DNA from 3 places in the Rhizobium sp. WYCCWR 11128 genome. Region 1 is predicted to be linked to each of the others. Evidence: riboswitches for the same ligand, from Rfam matches in the RefSeq annotation. Region 1 holds a riboswitch; each other region holds the start of a gene.
What was found. A riboswitch is a leader RNA that binds a small molecule or an ion and turns the genes downstream of it on or off. The one in region 1 is predicted to bind FMN.

Region 1 (4,822 bases):
GGGGCCGATGGCGGTAAAGTCCAGCCGGTCGGCTGCGCCGATATTGCCCCACAGGATCTCGCCGAAATGCAGCGCCGCGCCGAAGGGCAGCGGCGCCAGCCCCTGCGACTGGCGTATCTGGTCGAGATGGACCATGCCGGCACGGCTGGCAGCAACCGCCCTGAGGGCTGCCTCGCAGGCTTCTCGGTCTCCGTGGCTTATCCTTCCCGCGTCGTCGGAAGCGCCCGTGACCGGAAAGATCGCCAGCACGCCGTCGCCCATGAATTTCAGCACCTCGCCGCTGAAGGCGTGCACCGCGCCTGCGACGCGGTCGAACCATGCGTTGAGCGTCGCGATCATCGCGTGCGGCTCCGTCACCTCCGAAAGCGCGGTGAAATCGCGCAGATCTGCGCAGAGAAGAGCAGCGCGTATGGTCTCGCCGGTGCCGCGGGCAAGCTCGCCGGCCTGCACCCGGGCGGCACTACGGCGGCCGAGATAGGCTTCGAGCAGGGCTGCCCGCGCCTCCCGCGCCGCGAGCGCTGCGAGCGGTGCGGCGGCAAAACGCGCGACCTCGCGCAGCCGGTCTGCTTCCGCCGGAGCGAATGCGCCGGCCCCTGCCCGTTTGTCGATACCCGCCCAGCCGAGCATGGGACTATCCTGCGAAGGCCCTATTCGCTCCTCCCATACCGGCCCGAGCGCGGTCAGCCAGTCGTGCCCGGCCTCGCTCTGCGGAGTCGCGGCAAAGGCCAGCGCCTCGATGACAGCACCGGTCTCGGCCCGCCACAGCCAGGTGCGCCGCGCAATGATCGGATGCGGCACCGAAAGCGTCAGTGTGCCGCCGGAAAGCGGCAGGCCGTCGGCCAGCAGCCGGCGCCCGAGTTCGGCCAGAAACCGCTCGGGCCTGGGCGAGGCTCCGGCCTCGTCAACCAGCCAGGCAAGGGGAGACGGCAGATCCATCGCTTAACATCGCACGCCCACGTGGACGTCCGCAAGGACATCCCCAGGTGATCGTGGGGACGTTTCCAGCGACTTAGCCTGTCGCCCGCAAAGGCCGTCCGCATCGCCTGTCGAAAACCATTCGGCGCGGTGGAAAACAAAAAATAAACACTTTAAACTTGCGCGACTTTGATTCCATTATAGGGTCGTTCGTCATCGTGTGATTGAGGGGTACGATGGGCACGATATTCTGGCCGAAAGATCCGTTGGATGGGAATGACATGACGCTGCTGACGTCGATCCTTCGGCGATGGTGCGAAAGATATCAGGTCGAGCTGACGGCAGAGGAGAGCAGCCGCAAGGCGAAGGAACTCGTCGAATGGTTCGAATTCGGCGTCAAGGATCCCGTCGAACTCGAGGAGCTGATCGACGACAAGTACTGGCTCGTCAGCAGGATCTGACCGTATTGGACAAATCGGGAGGACGCTGCCGGTCAGCGTCGGCGAACCTGTTTCATCAGAAAAGGCCGGGCGAAAATCGCTCCGGCCCTTGTCCATCTACATCTAAGCGAGACCCTTAATCATCATCCCGCCAACGGCGGTCGCGATCCCAACGCCGCTCATGGCGCCAGCGCGGACCATCCCAATCCCGGTGACGCCGCTCCCAGCCCCAGCGGGGCGGGCCACCGTAGAAAGCGACCGGCGGCGGGCGGCGCCAGTTTCGCCGGCATTCGCCCCAGCGCGTCAGATGCCAGCCGCGACCGCACGCGTAGTCGACCGTTGTGATATTGCTCTGAACATTGATTGTCCCAATCGGCATCGCCTGCGCCGTGCCGAACGAGAGGCTGCCAGCGAGCAAGGCAGCCGCGATAGAAAGTGCCTTCATCGAGAACTCCATTTCAATCCAGCCGTCCACAGCTTATGACCGCCAAATTGAACTGGAGATGAACTGCGCGTTCATGTTTGCGGGAGAAAAAGAAGCGCTTCCGCACGGCCGGTCTGAGCGCTCGCTGACCACTGTTGTCGCAACGGCAAGGGCTTCAGAGCCGCTCCGCCGCCGCCAAAAATTGTTCATGTCCTGCCGTAAAAAGGATCGGGACCCGGATCACCCCCGGCGGCGACCTCGGTCAGCCGCCCGAGATAATGTGCCCAACCCTCCGCATGGCCGGCGCATTGCTCGGCGCTCGGCAGGCCGCTATGGGTGAGCCGCAGCAGCGTTCCGCCTCCCTGCTCGATCAGATCGATCTCGACCAGGCTCGACCCCGGCGGCACCACCTCGCTGCCGTCCCAGCCGAAGCTGTAGGCAAGGCGATGAACCGGCACCACCTCACGAAACGAGCCACGCGCAAAGCGGGCGCCGGTAACATTGACGAGATAGAGCCCGCCGGGCTGCGGCTCGACCTGCGCCTCCGTTCCCATCCAGCGCAGGATCTTTTCCGGGTCGGTCATCAACGCGAACACCGCGGCCGGCGGCGCCGCGATATGCGTCTCGCGGCGGACGACGATGGGGTCTTGCATCTCTCTCTCCCATGGTTGCCACGGCCCTGCCCGCCGCGGATAGAGACGGCGCATCCCGTCCTGCCGTGCTATTCTGACGTGAATGTCCTCAATGGGAGCATGTAGGCGCGAGCCCATCCTCCGCAAGAGGGCTTGCCCGTCGCGATCGACGAACAAGCGAAACCGCCGCGTCTGGAGGCCTGATCCTGCATTGGCCTCGAAGCATTTCGACCTATTGCCAGCCGGTCACCTTCCCCCTATTGTCCGCGCCGTTCTCAGGGCGGGGTGCAAGTCCCTACCGGCGGTATGCAATTTAGATTGCGAGCCCGCGAGCGCCTTCTTCGGAAGGGTCAGCAGATCAGGTGAGATGCCTGAGCCGACGGTCATAGTCCGGATGAAAGAGAACGTGCGTTCCTGCCGCCCTTGCGGCTGTCGGGGACGTTCGTGATCGCCTTGGGTGATGTGTCTGTTCGCCAAAGGAGATTACCATGACACCCACCCGCTATGCCTTCGTCAAAGCCAGCTGGCACGCCGACATCGTCGACCGCGCCCTTGATGGCTTCCATCAGCTTATTCCGCCCGAGCAGGTCGACGTGTTCGATGTTCCCGGCGCATTCGAGATGCCGCTGCTGTCACGCGATCTTGCGGCAACCGGACGCTATGCCGCGGTCGTTGCCGCCGCCTTCGTCGTCGACGGCGGAATCTACCGCCACGAATTCGTCGCCCAGGCCGTCGTCGATGGGCTGATGCGCGCCGGCATGGATACCGGTGTGCCGGTGCTGTCGGTTTCGCTGACGCCGCATCAGTATCAGGAAACCGAGCACCATAAGCAGATCTACCGCGCACATTTCGTCGAGAAAGGCCGCGAGGCAGCAAAGGCGGCTCTGACGATCGGCAAAACCCGCGCCGCTCTCGCTGCGTGAAAGCGGCTCGACGAGCAGAACAACAACAGCCGATGAAGACGGCGGGCCAATCCCGCTGTCGACCACTCAGATCGACATGACCTTGCCAACCCCCGCGGATCGGGAGCGGCGCGCCTAGCGTCGCCGCGGAATCCGCCAATACCGGTCAAATCAGACAGAATAATTGATTCGACGGCCTCACCGCGCCGTGGTCAACTTCGGTCGTCACGCGTCAGCAATTCTCAAGGCATCCAAAACCCCAAGGAGCTTAAGATGAGCAATGCACTGCGCAGCGAAACCCCCATGCAGACCCCGAAAACACATCCCGTCGACACCAAGCTCGAGGTCGTGGTCATCCCCGTTTCCGATGTCGACCGCGCCAAGCGCTTTTACGACGGCCTGGGTTGGCGGCTCGACGCCGACTTCGCCAATGATGCCGATTTTCGGGTGATCCAGTTTACGCCGCCGGGCTCCGGCTGCGCGATCATCTTCGGCAAGAACGTCACGGCCGCCGCCCCCGGTTCCGCCCAGGGGCTCTATCTTATCGTCTCCGACATCGAGGCCGCCCGCCGCGATCTCATCGCCCGCGGCGTCGAGGTCAGCGAAGTGTTCCATGACGCGGCCGGCGTCTATGCCGGCAAGGACGAACCCTATCTGTTCGGGCGGCTCCGCATTGCCGGCCGCGATCCCGATCACCGCAGCTACCGTTCTTTCGCCTCCTTCAAGGATCCCGATGGCAACGGCTGGCTGTTCCAGGAAGTCACCACGCGCCTGCCAGGACGCATCGACGCCGACGGGACGACATTCACCAACTCAACCGATCTCGCGTCAGCCATGCGCCGTGCGGCGACCGCGCACGGTGAACACGAGAAGCGAAACGGCGGCAAACACGACGAGAACTGGCCGGACTGGTACGCCGAATACATGGTCAGCGAACAGGCCGGCAAGCAGCTGCCCTTATAGGCAAGGGCGGCGGCATCACGCAGACGGTGACATTTGAGAAGCGTCTCGGCGGCAACGGCGCGGCGCTTCATCGCGCCTTCTTGGTGCACAGCGGTCACCATACCGTCGAGCCGGTCCCGCTGATCGTCGATCGTCGAATTGGGCGTGGCACTGGCCAGCTCGTTGCCGGCGTGGCGATCTGCGTCTCCTGAGTCAGGCCCGAACGCGGCCGCCTGACAGATCTTCGAGAAGCCAAACATTTGACATCGAACGCGGCGGGATCTCAGCCGCCATACCACATCCGCCGCAGCAGGTGATCGCCGCGGACAAACTGGTGATAGAGCGCGGCACCGGCATGGAAGACCAGCAGGCCGACAAGCAGGAAGGCGCCGAACCCATGCGGGCCACGCGGCGGATAGGCGGTGAAATCAGGCAGCGTGGCGCCGGCTGCCTCGAAGATGGCGGGAGCAGCGCCACTGAGGATCATCATCCCGATGCCGCTGGCGACCATGCCGAGAATGAAAATGTAGAAGGCGACGTGAACAAAGCCCGCAAGGCGCTCCTGCC
Region 2 (4,822 bases), on a different contig from region 1:
AGAAGGAACTCGGCGACGGCGAGGAAGGCCGCGACGAGATGAGCGAACTGGAAGAGCGCATCTCCAAGACCAAGCTGTCCAAGGAAGCCCGTGAAAAGGCCGATGCGGAACTGAAGAAGCTGCGCCAGATGAGCCCGATGTCGGCGGAAGCCACCGTCGTGCGCAATTATCTGGACTGGCTGCTCGGCATTCCCTGGGGCAAGAAGTCGAAGATCAAGGCCGATCTCAACAATGCCGAGAAGATCCTCGAAGCCGATCACTTCGGTCTCGACAAGGTCAAGGAGCGCATCGTCGAATATCTGGCCGTGCAGGCCCGTGCCACCAAGATCAAGGGCCCGATCCTCTGCCTCGTCGGTCCTCCGGGCGTCGGCAAGACCTCGCTCGCCCAGTCGATCGCCAAGGCGACCGGCCGTGAGTATGTCCGCATGGCGCTTGGCGGCGTTCGCGACGAAGCCGAAATCCGCGGTCACCGCCGCACCTATATTGGCTCGATGCCCGGCAAGGTCATCCAGTCGATGAAGAAGGCGAAGAAGTCCAACCCGCTCTTCCTGCTCGACGAGATCGACAAACTCGGCCAGGACTATCGCGGTGATCCGTCCTCGGCCCTGCTCGAAGTGCTCGATCCGGCCCAGAACATGACCTTTATGGACCACTATCTGGAAGTCGAATACGACCTGTCGGATGTGATGTTCATCACGACGGCAAATACGCTGAATATTCCAGCGCCTCTGATGGATCGCATGGAGATTATCCGTATCGCCGGCTACACCGAGGATGAAAAGCGCGAAATCGCCAAGCGGCACCTGCTGCCGAAGGCCATCAAGGAACATGCGTTGCAGCCGGAAGAATTCTCGGTCAGCGACGACGCCCTGATGTCGATCAGCCAGCAGTATACCCGCGAAGCCGGCGTCCGCAACTTCGAGCGCGAGCTGATGAAACTCGCCCGCAAGGCGGTCACCGAGATCATCAAGGGCAAGACGAAGGCCGTTCACGTGACGGCTGCCAACATCTCCGACTATCTGGGCGTCCCGCGCTTCCGCCATGGCGAAGCAGAGGGCGAGGATCAGGTCGGCGTCGTGACCGGTCTTGCCTGGACGGAAGTCGGTGGCGAACTGCTGACCATCGAAGGCGTGATGATGCCGGGCAAGGGCCGCATGACCGTCACCGGCAATCTGAAGGAAGTCATGAAGGAATCGATCTCGGCAGCGGCCTCCTATGTCCGCTCGCGCGCTGTCGATTTCGGCATCGAGCCGCCGCGCTTCGACAAGAGCGATATCCACGTGCACGTGCCGGAAGGCGCGACGCCGAAGGATGGCCCCTCGGCAGGCGTCGCCATGGCAACCGCGATCGTCTCGATCATGACCGGCATTCCAGTGGACAGGCATGTGGCCATGACCGGCGAAATCACCCTTCGCGGCCGTGTGCTGCCGATCGGTGGTCTCAAGGAAAAGCTGCTCGCAGCGCTTCGCGGCGGCATCAAGAAGGTGCTGATTCCGGAGGAAAACGCCAAGGACCTGGCGGAGATTCCTGACAACGTGAAGAACAACATGGAGATCATCCCGGTATCCCGCATGGGCGAGGTGATCAAGCATGCGCTGATCCGGCGGCCGGAGCCGATCGAATGGGATGGCACGGTGGAAACGCCGGTCATCGCATCGGTCGAAGGCCTCGATGAGACAGGCGCAACCATAGCGCATTGAGTGGCCTTTGCCACATTTATGCCCAATTGGCCCAAAACACGGAAAAAGGCTGGCGGAAACGCCAGCCTTTTTTGTGAAAACGTCATGTAGACGCTTGCTTTTCCTTGATTTGCAGGGCTTTTGGGTTTTCGGCGGGCCTGATGAAACCTATTCTGCGCCTAGCTTACTTTTGAGTCGTTTCATACCATTTAGAAAGGGGTGGAAACATGAACAAGAATGAACTCGTGTCCGCAGTAGCCGAAAAGGCAGGACTGACGAAGTCTGACGCGGCTTCCGCTGTTGACGCGGTTTTCGACGTTGTCCAGGCTGAACTGAAGAACAAGGGCGACATTCGCCTCGCGGGTTTCGGCAGCTTCACCGTTTCTCATCGTGCCGCATCGAAGGGCCGTAACCCGTCGACGGGCGCTGAAGTCGACATTCCGGCTCGCAACGTGCCGAAATTCACGCCCGGCAAGGGCCTGAAGGACGCCGTCAACGGCTGATCTGAGATTATCCCACCAGCCGGAAACGAGACCGGTTGTGCAGGATTTAAGAGGGGTTCGGCTTTGCCGGACCCCTTTTGCTTTGGCGGGCCTTGCTGTCGCCCGGGCTTTAATCTACGACGTTTCTGTTCTCAGGGCGGGGTGAAACTCCCCACCGGCGGTAAGGGTTTCGGCCTGAGCCCGCGAGCGCCTTCTCTCGTGTCCAAGCGGGGGAAGGGTCAGCAGATCCGGTGCGATTCCGGAGCCGACGGTTAAAGTCCGGATGGAAGAGAATGAGCGTCGGCCGTGCGAAGGGCAGGGGTTGCCCTGTGTCGCCTGTCGGGGTTCATGCGTCCTGATTTATGTTGGTCCCTTTTATGGATGAAAGACATGAATCAGACTTCCGTTGCCGTCGAGCCATCCCGCGCCGTTGTCGGGGCACTCTGGATGGTCCTTGCCGGCATTGCCTTTTCGCTTCTCAACGTCGTCACCCAATGGCTGACGATGAAGCTTGCCTTTCCCTCGGCGTCGGCAGCCTTCTGGCAATATGGCTTCGCCTTCCTGTTTTCGCTGCCGTTCCTGAAGAGGCTCGGCCTTGCGGCGATGCGCACGCGCTATCCCTGGCGTCACCTTGCGCGCGTCGTGCTTGCCGCGCTCGGCGTCGAGGCTTGGGTCGCCGGCCTTGCCGCGGTGCCGATCTGGCAGGCGATCGCACTGGTGATGACCTCGCCCTTCTTCATCATTCTGGGCGCCCGGCTTTTTCTGGGTGAGCGCGTCGGCCCGGCCCGCTGGGCAGCGACGGCGGCGGGCTTCACCGGAGCGATGATCATTCTGCAGCCATGGTCTGATGGTTTTGGCTGGGCGGCTCTCTTGCCTGTGCTTTCGGCGCTGCTGTGGGGCGCCTCGTCGCTGATCACCAAGAGCCTGACAGGCATCGAACGGCCGGAGACGATCACCGTCTGGCTGCTCGTTCTGCTGACGCCGATAAACGGCGGGCTGGCGCTTGCGGCAGGCTTTGCAGTGCCGACGGGCGCAACCCTTGCTCTGTTCCTGCTGGCGGGGCTGCTGACTGCCGTAGCGCAGTATTTCCTGACGCTTGCCTATGCCGCAGCGGATGCCGCCTACGTCCAGCCGTTCGACGATCTGAAGCTGCCGTTGAACGTGCTGGCCGGTTGGCTGTTCTTCGGCTATGCGCCGGCGGGTTACCTCTGGCTGGGAGCGGCTCTCATCCTGTCTGCTTCGCTGTTCATCATGCGAAACGAGATGCGCCGGGAGCGGAAACTTGCCTGACATGATTTGACGCAAAATGCCGCATCTGTCATGCCTCTGTCATGCGGCTCCCGCAGAAAACTCATGTTTCGAATGTTCGACACATGGGGGATTTCATGACAATTTCATCGCGCAGCGCAGCGCTTGCTGCCGTGCTTCTCGCATCGGTAGCCTTTCCGGCCGCGGCCGAGCCGGTTTTCAACCGCATCGCTTCCTTCCCGGTCGCAGAGAACCTGCCGGCCGACAAGGACAAGCTTTCGGTGAGCTCCGCCGAGATCATCACCGCGACCGAAGACGGCAACACGCTGATCTATAGCGACAGCCCGCTCGGCGCGATCGGCTTTATCGACATTACCGATGCCAAGGCCCCCAAGGCAGGCGGCGCGCTGATGATGGACGGCGAGCCGACTTCGGTCACCTCGAGCGCCGGCAAGGCGCTGGTTGCCGTCAACACCTCCGAAAGCAAGGCGAAGCCCTCGGGCCGTCTGGCGATCGTCGACGTGGCGACCAAGAAGATCGAAAACACGTGCGATCTCGGTGGTCAGCCGGATTCGATCGCCCTCAACAAGGACAAGACGCTCGGCACCATCGCAATCGAAAATGAGCGCGACGAAGACGTCAATGACGGCAAGATCCCGCAGATGCCGGCCGGCGATCTCGTCGTCTTCCAGGTCAAGAACGGCACCGTCGATTGCGGCACCATCAAGCACGTGACGCTGACCGGGCTTACCGGCGTCGCCCCGGAGGATCCGGAGCCGGAATTCGTCGCCTTCAACGGCCTGAACGAGATTGCCCTGACGCTGCAGGAAAACAATGAGATCGTCATCATCGACGCCAACACGGCTGAAGTGAAGACGCATTTCTCCGCCGGCAGCGTCGATCTCACCGGTATCGACACCAAGCGTGACGGCGCCCTGAAATTCTCAGGCGAAGCCAAAGGTGTGCTGCGCGAGCCCGACGCCGTGAAGTGGCTGGACGACAACCGCCTCGTCGTTGCCAATGAAGGCGACTACCAGGGCGGCTCGCGCGGCTTCACCATCTTCGATAAGACGGGCAAGCTTCTCTACGAATCGGGCGCCTCCTTCGAACGCGCCGTCACCCATATCGGCCACTATCCTGAAAGCCGCTCGGGATCGAAGGGCGTCGAGCCGGAAGGCCTCGAAGCCGCCAAGTTCGGCGACATCAAGTATTTCTTCCTGCTCGCCGAGCGCGCCTCGGTGGTCGGCGTTTTCAAAGATACCGGCGCCGATCCCGAACTCGTCCAACTGCTGCCATCAGGCATTTCGCCGGAAGGCGCGATCGCCATTCCCGCCCGCAATCTCTTTGCGACCGCCAACGAGGTCGATCTCGGCAAGGACGGCGGCACGCGCTCGCATGTGATGATCTACGAGC
Region 3 (4,822 bases), 450 kb from region 1:
TGCAATGGCGACCTGCGAGGGGTGGTCGACCGCTGCCGCCAGCCGGGCGACGAGATCGGCCGGGAAGAACGGGCAATCCACCGAGACGGTGACGACATGGGTGGTCGACGGCAGGCCGGCGGCATAGACCATGGCCGCATGGATACCGGCCATCGGCCCGGCCTTGCCGCGAAAACGGTCGGGAACGACAGGCACGCTCTCGGCGGCGGCATCGGCGTTGACGGCAACGAGCGGGGCCTGCTGCGAGAGGCGGGTCAGCACATGGTGGAGCAGGCTCTCGGCCCCGAGCATCACGCCCGCCTTGTCGCGGCCCATGCGCTGTGAGCGGCCGCCGGCCAGCACGACGCCCGCTATTTGAGATTTATCCAATGAGAATTCAGCCATCATCCTTCCTCAAACCGGCGCGCGCGGCGCGGATTCCTGCGCGATCGGCGACACGCGGCGCTTGGCCTCACGATAGAACGTATAGAGGCCGGAGGCGATGACGATCGCAGCCCCCACGAGCGTCCAGCTGTCAGGCACTTCGGCGAAGAAAAAGAAGCCGAGCACAGAAGAGAAGATCAGGCTGGTATAGCGGAACGGCGCGACGAAAGAGATTTCGCCAGTGCGCATGGCGAGGATGACCGACTGATAGCCAACGAGCACCAGCACCGATGCGAGCACGAGATGACCAAGCGCGGTGGCGCTGACCGGCTGCCAGCCGCCAAGCACCGGAATGAGCAGCGCACCGAAGAAGGAGGCTGATATGGCGGTGATGACGGTTATCATCAGCGAGGGAATCTCCGGACTGATGCTCCGGGTGGCGAGATCGCGGCCGGCCGTCGTCAGCACCGCGGCGACGCAGAGGAGGGCGGCGGCGGTGAATCCCTCAGGGCCGGGACGAATGATGATCATCACGCCGACGAGGCCGACGAGGATCGCCGACCAGCGCCGCCAGCCGACCGGCTCGCCAAAGAAGAGCGCCGCGCCGAAGGTGACGACCAGTGGCAGCGATTGCAGGATCGCCGAGGCATTGGCGATCGGCATCATGCCGAGCGCGGTGATATAGGTGACGGCGGAGAGCGTCTCGCAGATGATCCTGAAAATGATCATCGGCTGCAGCATGATGCGCCAGGAACGCAGCGCGCCCATTTTCCAGGCGATCAGATAGACGAGCAGGCTGGTGAAGAGGCCGCGCAGGAACATGATTTCGCCAGCGTTCATATAGCCGATCACCGATTTGGACAGAGCGTCGCTCGCGGAAAAGCCGGCCATCGCCATACTCATATAGATGGCGCCCTCAGTATTGCGTGACCGCGGCATGAAGAGATTCCCGTTACCTGTGCGCTCCTTTTAATCGCGAAGATGCATCAAGGGAATCGGATGAATGTCACACAAAGCATAAATCGATGATGCGGTGCACAATAACGCTGACGTCAACGCAGGCGTGTGAGTGAGATCGCCGCAAATCACCGTTTTATAAGGCGAATCCCGATACTTCCGCACGGCCATCAAGGCGGCGATGGGGACGCGCCATCGCTCCTTCCGGTTGGGCCATAGGCGTTTTTCTCTTCTTGCGCGGGAATCGGGTGGCTGCATCGCCTGATATTTGAGCATCTCACATCTCGCAACAACCCAGGAGAGACCGATATGACACTTCTCAACGACAAGATCGCCATCATCACCGGCGCAAGCTCCGGCATCGGCCGCGCGGCGGCGAAACTCTTTGCGCGGCAAGGCGCCAAGCTCGTGGTCACCGGCCGGCGGCAGGACGCGCTCGATGATGTCATCGCGGAAATCGAGGCGGAGGGTGGTCAAGCCGTCGCCATATCAGGCGATGTCAGGAACGAGGCGCTGCAGGCAAGGCTCGTCGAAACGGCGGTCTCGCGTTTTGGCCGGCTCGACATCGCCTTCAACAATGCCGGCATCCTCGGTGAGATGGGGCCGGTTGCCGGGCTGTCGCTCGAGGGCTGGCGCGAGACGATCGAGACCAATCTCACCGCCGCCTTCCTCGGCGCCAAACACCAGTCGGCGGCGATGGGAAAAGGCGGCGGATCGCTGATCTTCACCTCGACTTTCGTCGGCCACACCGTCGGTATGCCTGGCATGGCCGCCTATGCGGCGAGCAAGGCGGGGCTGATCGGCTTCGTGCAGGTGCTCGCCGCTGAACTCGGAGCGCAGAAGATCCGCGTCAACGCACTGCTTCCTGGTGGCACCGACACGCCCGCCAGCATTACCAACGCGCCTGATGCCACGCCGGAGGTGCTCGCCTTCGTGGAGGGGCTGCATGCGCTGAAACGCATGGCGCAACCCGAAGAGATCGCCAATGCGGCGCTTTTCCTCGCCTCCGACATGTCGAGCTTCGTGACCGGCACGGCGATGCTGGCCGATGGCGGCGTTTCAATCAGCCGGACATAGGGTGGGCAAGGGAAGGTGCCCTCAGGGTCATCGCTTCGGCACGTTCTTAGTTGCGGCGGGCTGTGCCACCGCAACAAAGGCATCGATCAAGCGACTTCGCGTATGTCTTTTACTACCTGGCGGTCGAGATAGGCGATCAGATCCTCGATGGTGACGAGGGGTAGGTTGTGGCGTTCGGCGAAGAGCGTGAGTTCGGGCAGGCGAGACATGGTTCCGTCGTCGTTGGCGACTTCGCAGATGACGCCGGCGGGGACCCTTCCGGCAAGGCGGGCGAGATCGATGGCGGCTTCGGTATGGCCAGGGCGGCCGAGCACGCCGCGGGGATTGGCGCGCAGCGGAAAGATATGGCCGGGGCGGGCGAAATCGGCGGGCTTTGCGCGATCATCGACCAGGGCGCGGACGGTGGCGGCGCGGTCCGCCGCAGAAATGCCCGTCGTCGTGCCCTTGAGATAATCAACCGAGACCGTGAAGGCAGTTTTGTGCGATTCCGTGTTGTTGGGCACCATCAGCGGAATGTCGAGCGCATCGAGACGCTCGCCTTCCATGGCGATGCAGACGAGACCACGGGCGTGGGTCATCATGAAGGCGATTGTTTCCGGGGTGACGGCATCGGCCGCGACCACGATATCACCTTCGTTTTCCCGGTTCTGGTCGTCGACGACGACGACCATCTTGCCGCTGGCAATGGCTGATATGGCATCTTCAATTGTTGCGATAGTCATGCTGTCTGGCCTTTCAAGGGTTATGTCAGCGGACTGACATGGTCTGCTCGGCTCAATCCGTGAGCGAGCCTTCTGCCCTTGGGCGAACAAACGTCAGCCGCCTCCAGGATGGAGTGCGACTGCCCGTGTTGTCCTCTTCCATCCGGACTATACCGTCGGCTCCGGCATCTCACCGGATCTGCTGACCTTCCGACAGGAGGTGCCGGAAGCGCTCGCGGGCTCCAGGATTGCTCCTGATACCGCCGGTGGGGAATTACACCCCGCCCTGAGAACAGTTCAAAGATAGGACCAAAAACAGGCGGATGGCAAGGTCACTCGACCAGGCAAAAATGCAAAGCTGCCCTAACGCCGATGGACACACTGTTCACACAGAGGCGACGACCGTGTCGCCTTCCGCACTTCGCTCGTGGTTTGCTCTTTGTTCGATGCATGTCGTTGTCCCAAAACCGCTACGCAATTTGGGCGCCTGCATCAGGACATGATCAGGCCGCCGTCGACATTGATCGTCTGGCCGGTGATATAGGCAGCGTCATCGCTGGCGAGGAAGGTCACCAGGCCGGCGACATCTTCGCCGGAGCCGGCCCGTTTCATCGGGATGCCTTCGACCCATTCCTTCATCAGTTCGCCGGGGGCGTAGTTGCCGAGCAGCTTGCCCCAGGCCTGGTCGTTATAGGCCCACATGTCGGTCTCGATGATGCCGGGGCAGAAGGCGTTGACGGTGATCTTCTCGGTCGCGACTTCCTTGGCCAGGCTCTGGGTGATTCCGACGACGCCCATTTTCGAGGCGGCATAATGCGGGGTGTAGATGAAGCCGTCGCGGGCTTGGCCGGAAGCGGTGTTGATGATGCGGCCGCCGCGCTTGTGCTTGCGCATTCTTGATATTGCCTCCTGGGCGCAGAGGAAGACGCCCTTGGTGTTGACGGCCATGACCTTGTCCCACTCGTTTTCGGTCAGGTCCTCGACGCGGGCGATAGTGATGACGCCGGCATTCTGGATCGAAACGTCGACCGAGCCGAATTCCTTCTCGGCGGCATCATAGAGGGCGGTGACGCTTGCCTTGTCGGTGACATCGCCGATGAAGGAGATCGCCTTGCCGCCTTCGGTTCGGATCTGTTCGGCAACGCCGTGGACCAGCTCCTCATTGGCCGAGACGACGAGATTGGCGCCTTCGCGCGCAAAGCGTCTGGCGATGGCGGCGCCGATGCCGCGGCTGCCCCCGGTAATAACGACGGTCTTCTGCTCAAAGCGTTTCATGCTCTTTCCTTGTGTCACTCGATAAACAGCAAATCTGGGTGCGACCTACCATGCGATCATTATTGGATCTCAACCGGTTGTCGCAAATTCAGGCAGCCTTTAGCGCCGATGACGACGCCCGAACCCTCCGTCCGTTAGACAGCCCGTTCGATCGGCGTGAAGGGCGGGCAGACGGCGATATCGCACGCCGTCTTGCCCGTTAGTCCCTTCAGCGCCTCGATCTCAGCCAGGGAGGAAGCGAGACCGGTCACTTTCCAGCGGCGGCAATGAGCTTTCTCATCGCATCACCAGCAGCAGAAACCGCCATCGACGAGAAGATCGACGCCGGTCACGAAACTTGCTGCATTCGACAGCAGAAACACCGCCGGGCCTACCATCTCGTCCACCGCTGCCATGCGCTGCATCGGCGTCTGCTCTTCGAAGAGCTTGGTCTGGTGGACCATCTCCGG

Region 2: another riboswitch for FMN. It lies ahead of HX898_RS31225 (DMT family transporter); the one in region 1 lies ahead of HX898_RS01800 (6,7-dimethyl-8-ribityllumazine synthase).
Region 3: another riboswitch for FMN. It lies ahead of ribB (3,4-dihydroxy-2-butanone-4-phosphate synthase); the one in region 1 lies ahead of HX898_RS01800 (6,7-dimethyl-8-ribityllumazine synthase).

What each region holds. Positions count from the first base shown of each region.
Region 1 covers NZ_JACCEZ010000001.1:364,705-369,526, reverse strand. The annotation lists gene HX898_RS01820 (adenylate/guanylate cyclase domain-containing protein) at 1-936, opposite strand, end outside; gene HX898_RS01815 (hypothetical protein) at 1,152-1,376, shown strand; gene HX898_RS01810 (hypothetical protein) at 1,492-1,800, opposite strand; gene HX898_RS01805 (SRPBCC domain-containing protein) at 1,986-2,432, opposite strand; FMN riboswitch at 2,679-2,821, shown strand; gene HX898_RS01800 (6,7-dimethyl-8-ribityllumazine synthase) at 2,900-3,334, shown strand; gene HX898_RS01795 (VOC family protein) at 3,587-4,276, shown strand; gene HX898_RS01790 (hypothetical protein) at 4,303-4,467, shown strand; gene HX898_RS01785 (cytochrome b/b6 domain-containing protein) at 4,539-4,822, opposite strand, start outside.
Region 2 covers NZ_JACCEZ010000017.1:46,830-51,651, forward strand. The annotation lists gene lon (endopeptidase La) at 1-1,700, shown strand, start outside; gene hupB (DNA-binding protein HupB) at 1,907-2,182, shown strand; FMN riboswitch at 2,306-2,460, shown strand; gene HX898_RS31225 (DMT family transporter) at 2,552-3,451, shown strand; gene HX898_RS31230 (esterase-like activity of phytase family protein) at 3,535-4,822, shown strand, end outside.
Region 3 covers NZ_JACCEZ010000001.1:812,571-817,392, forward strand. The annotation lists gene mobA (molybdenum cofactor guanylyltransferase MobA) at 1-384, opposite strand, end outside; gene HX898_RS04000 (DMT family transporter) at 394-1,302, opposite strand; gene HX898_RS04005 (SDR family oxidoreductase) at 1,630-2,397, shown strand; gene ribB (3,4-dihydroxy-2-butanone-4-phosphate synthase) at 2,484-3,119, opposite strand; FMN riboswitch at 3,246-3,396, opposite strand; gene HX898_RS04015 (glucose 1-dehydrogenase) at 3,591-4,373, opposite strand; gene HX898_RS04020 (SDR family oxidoreductase) at 4,658-4,822, opposite strand, start outside.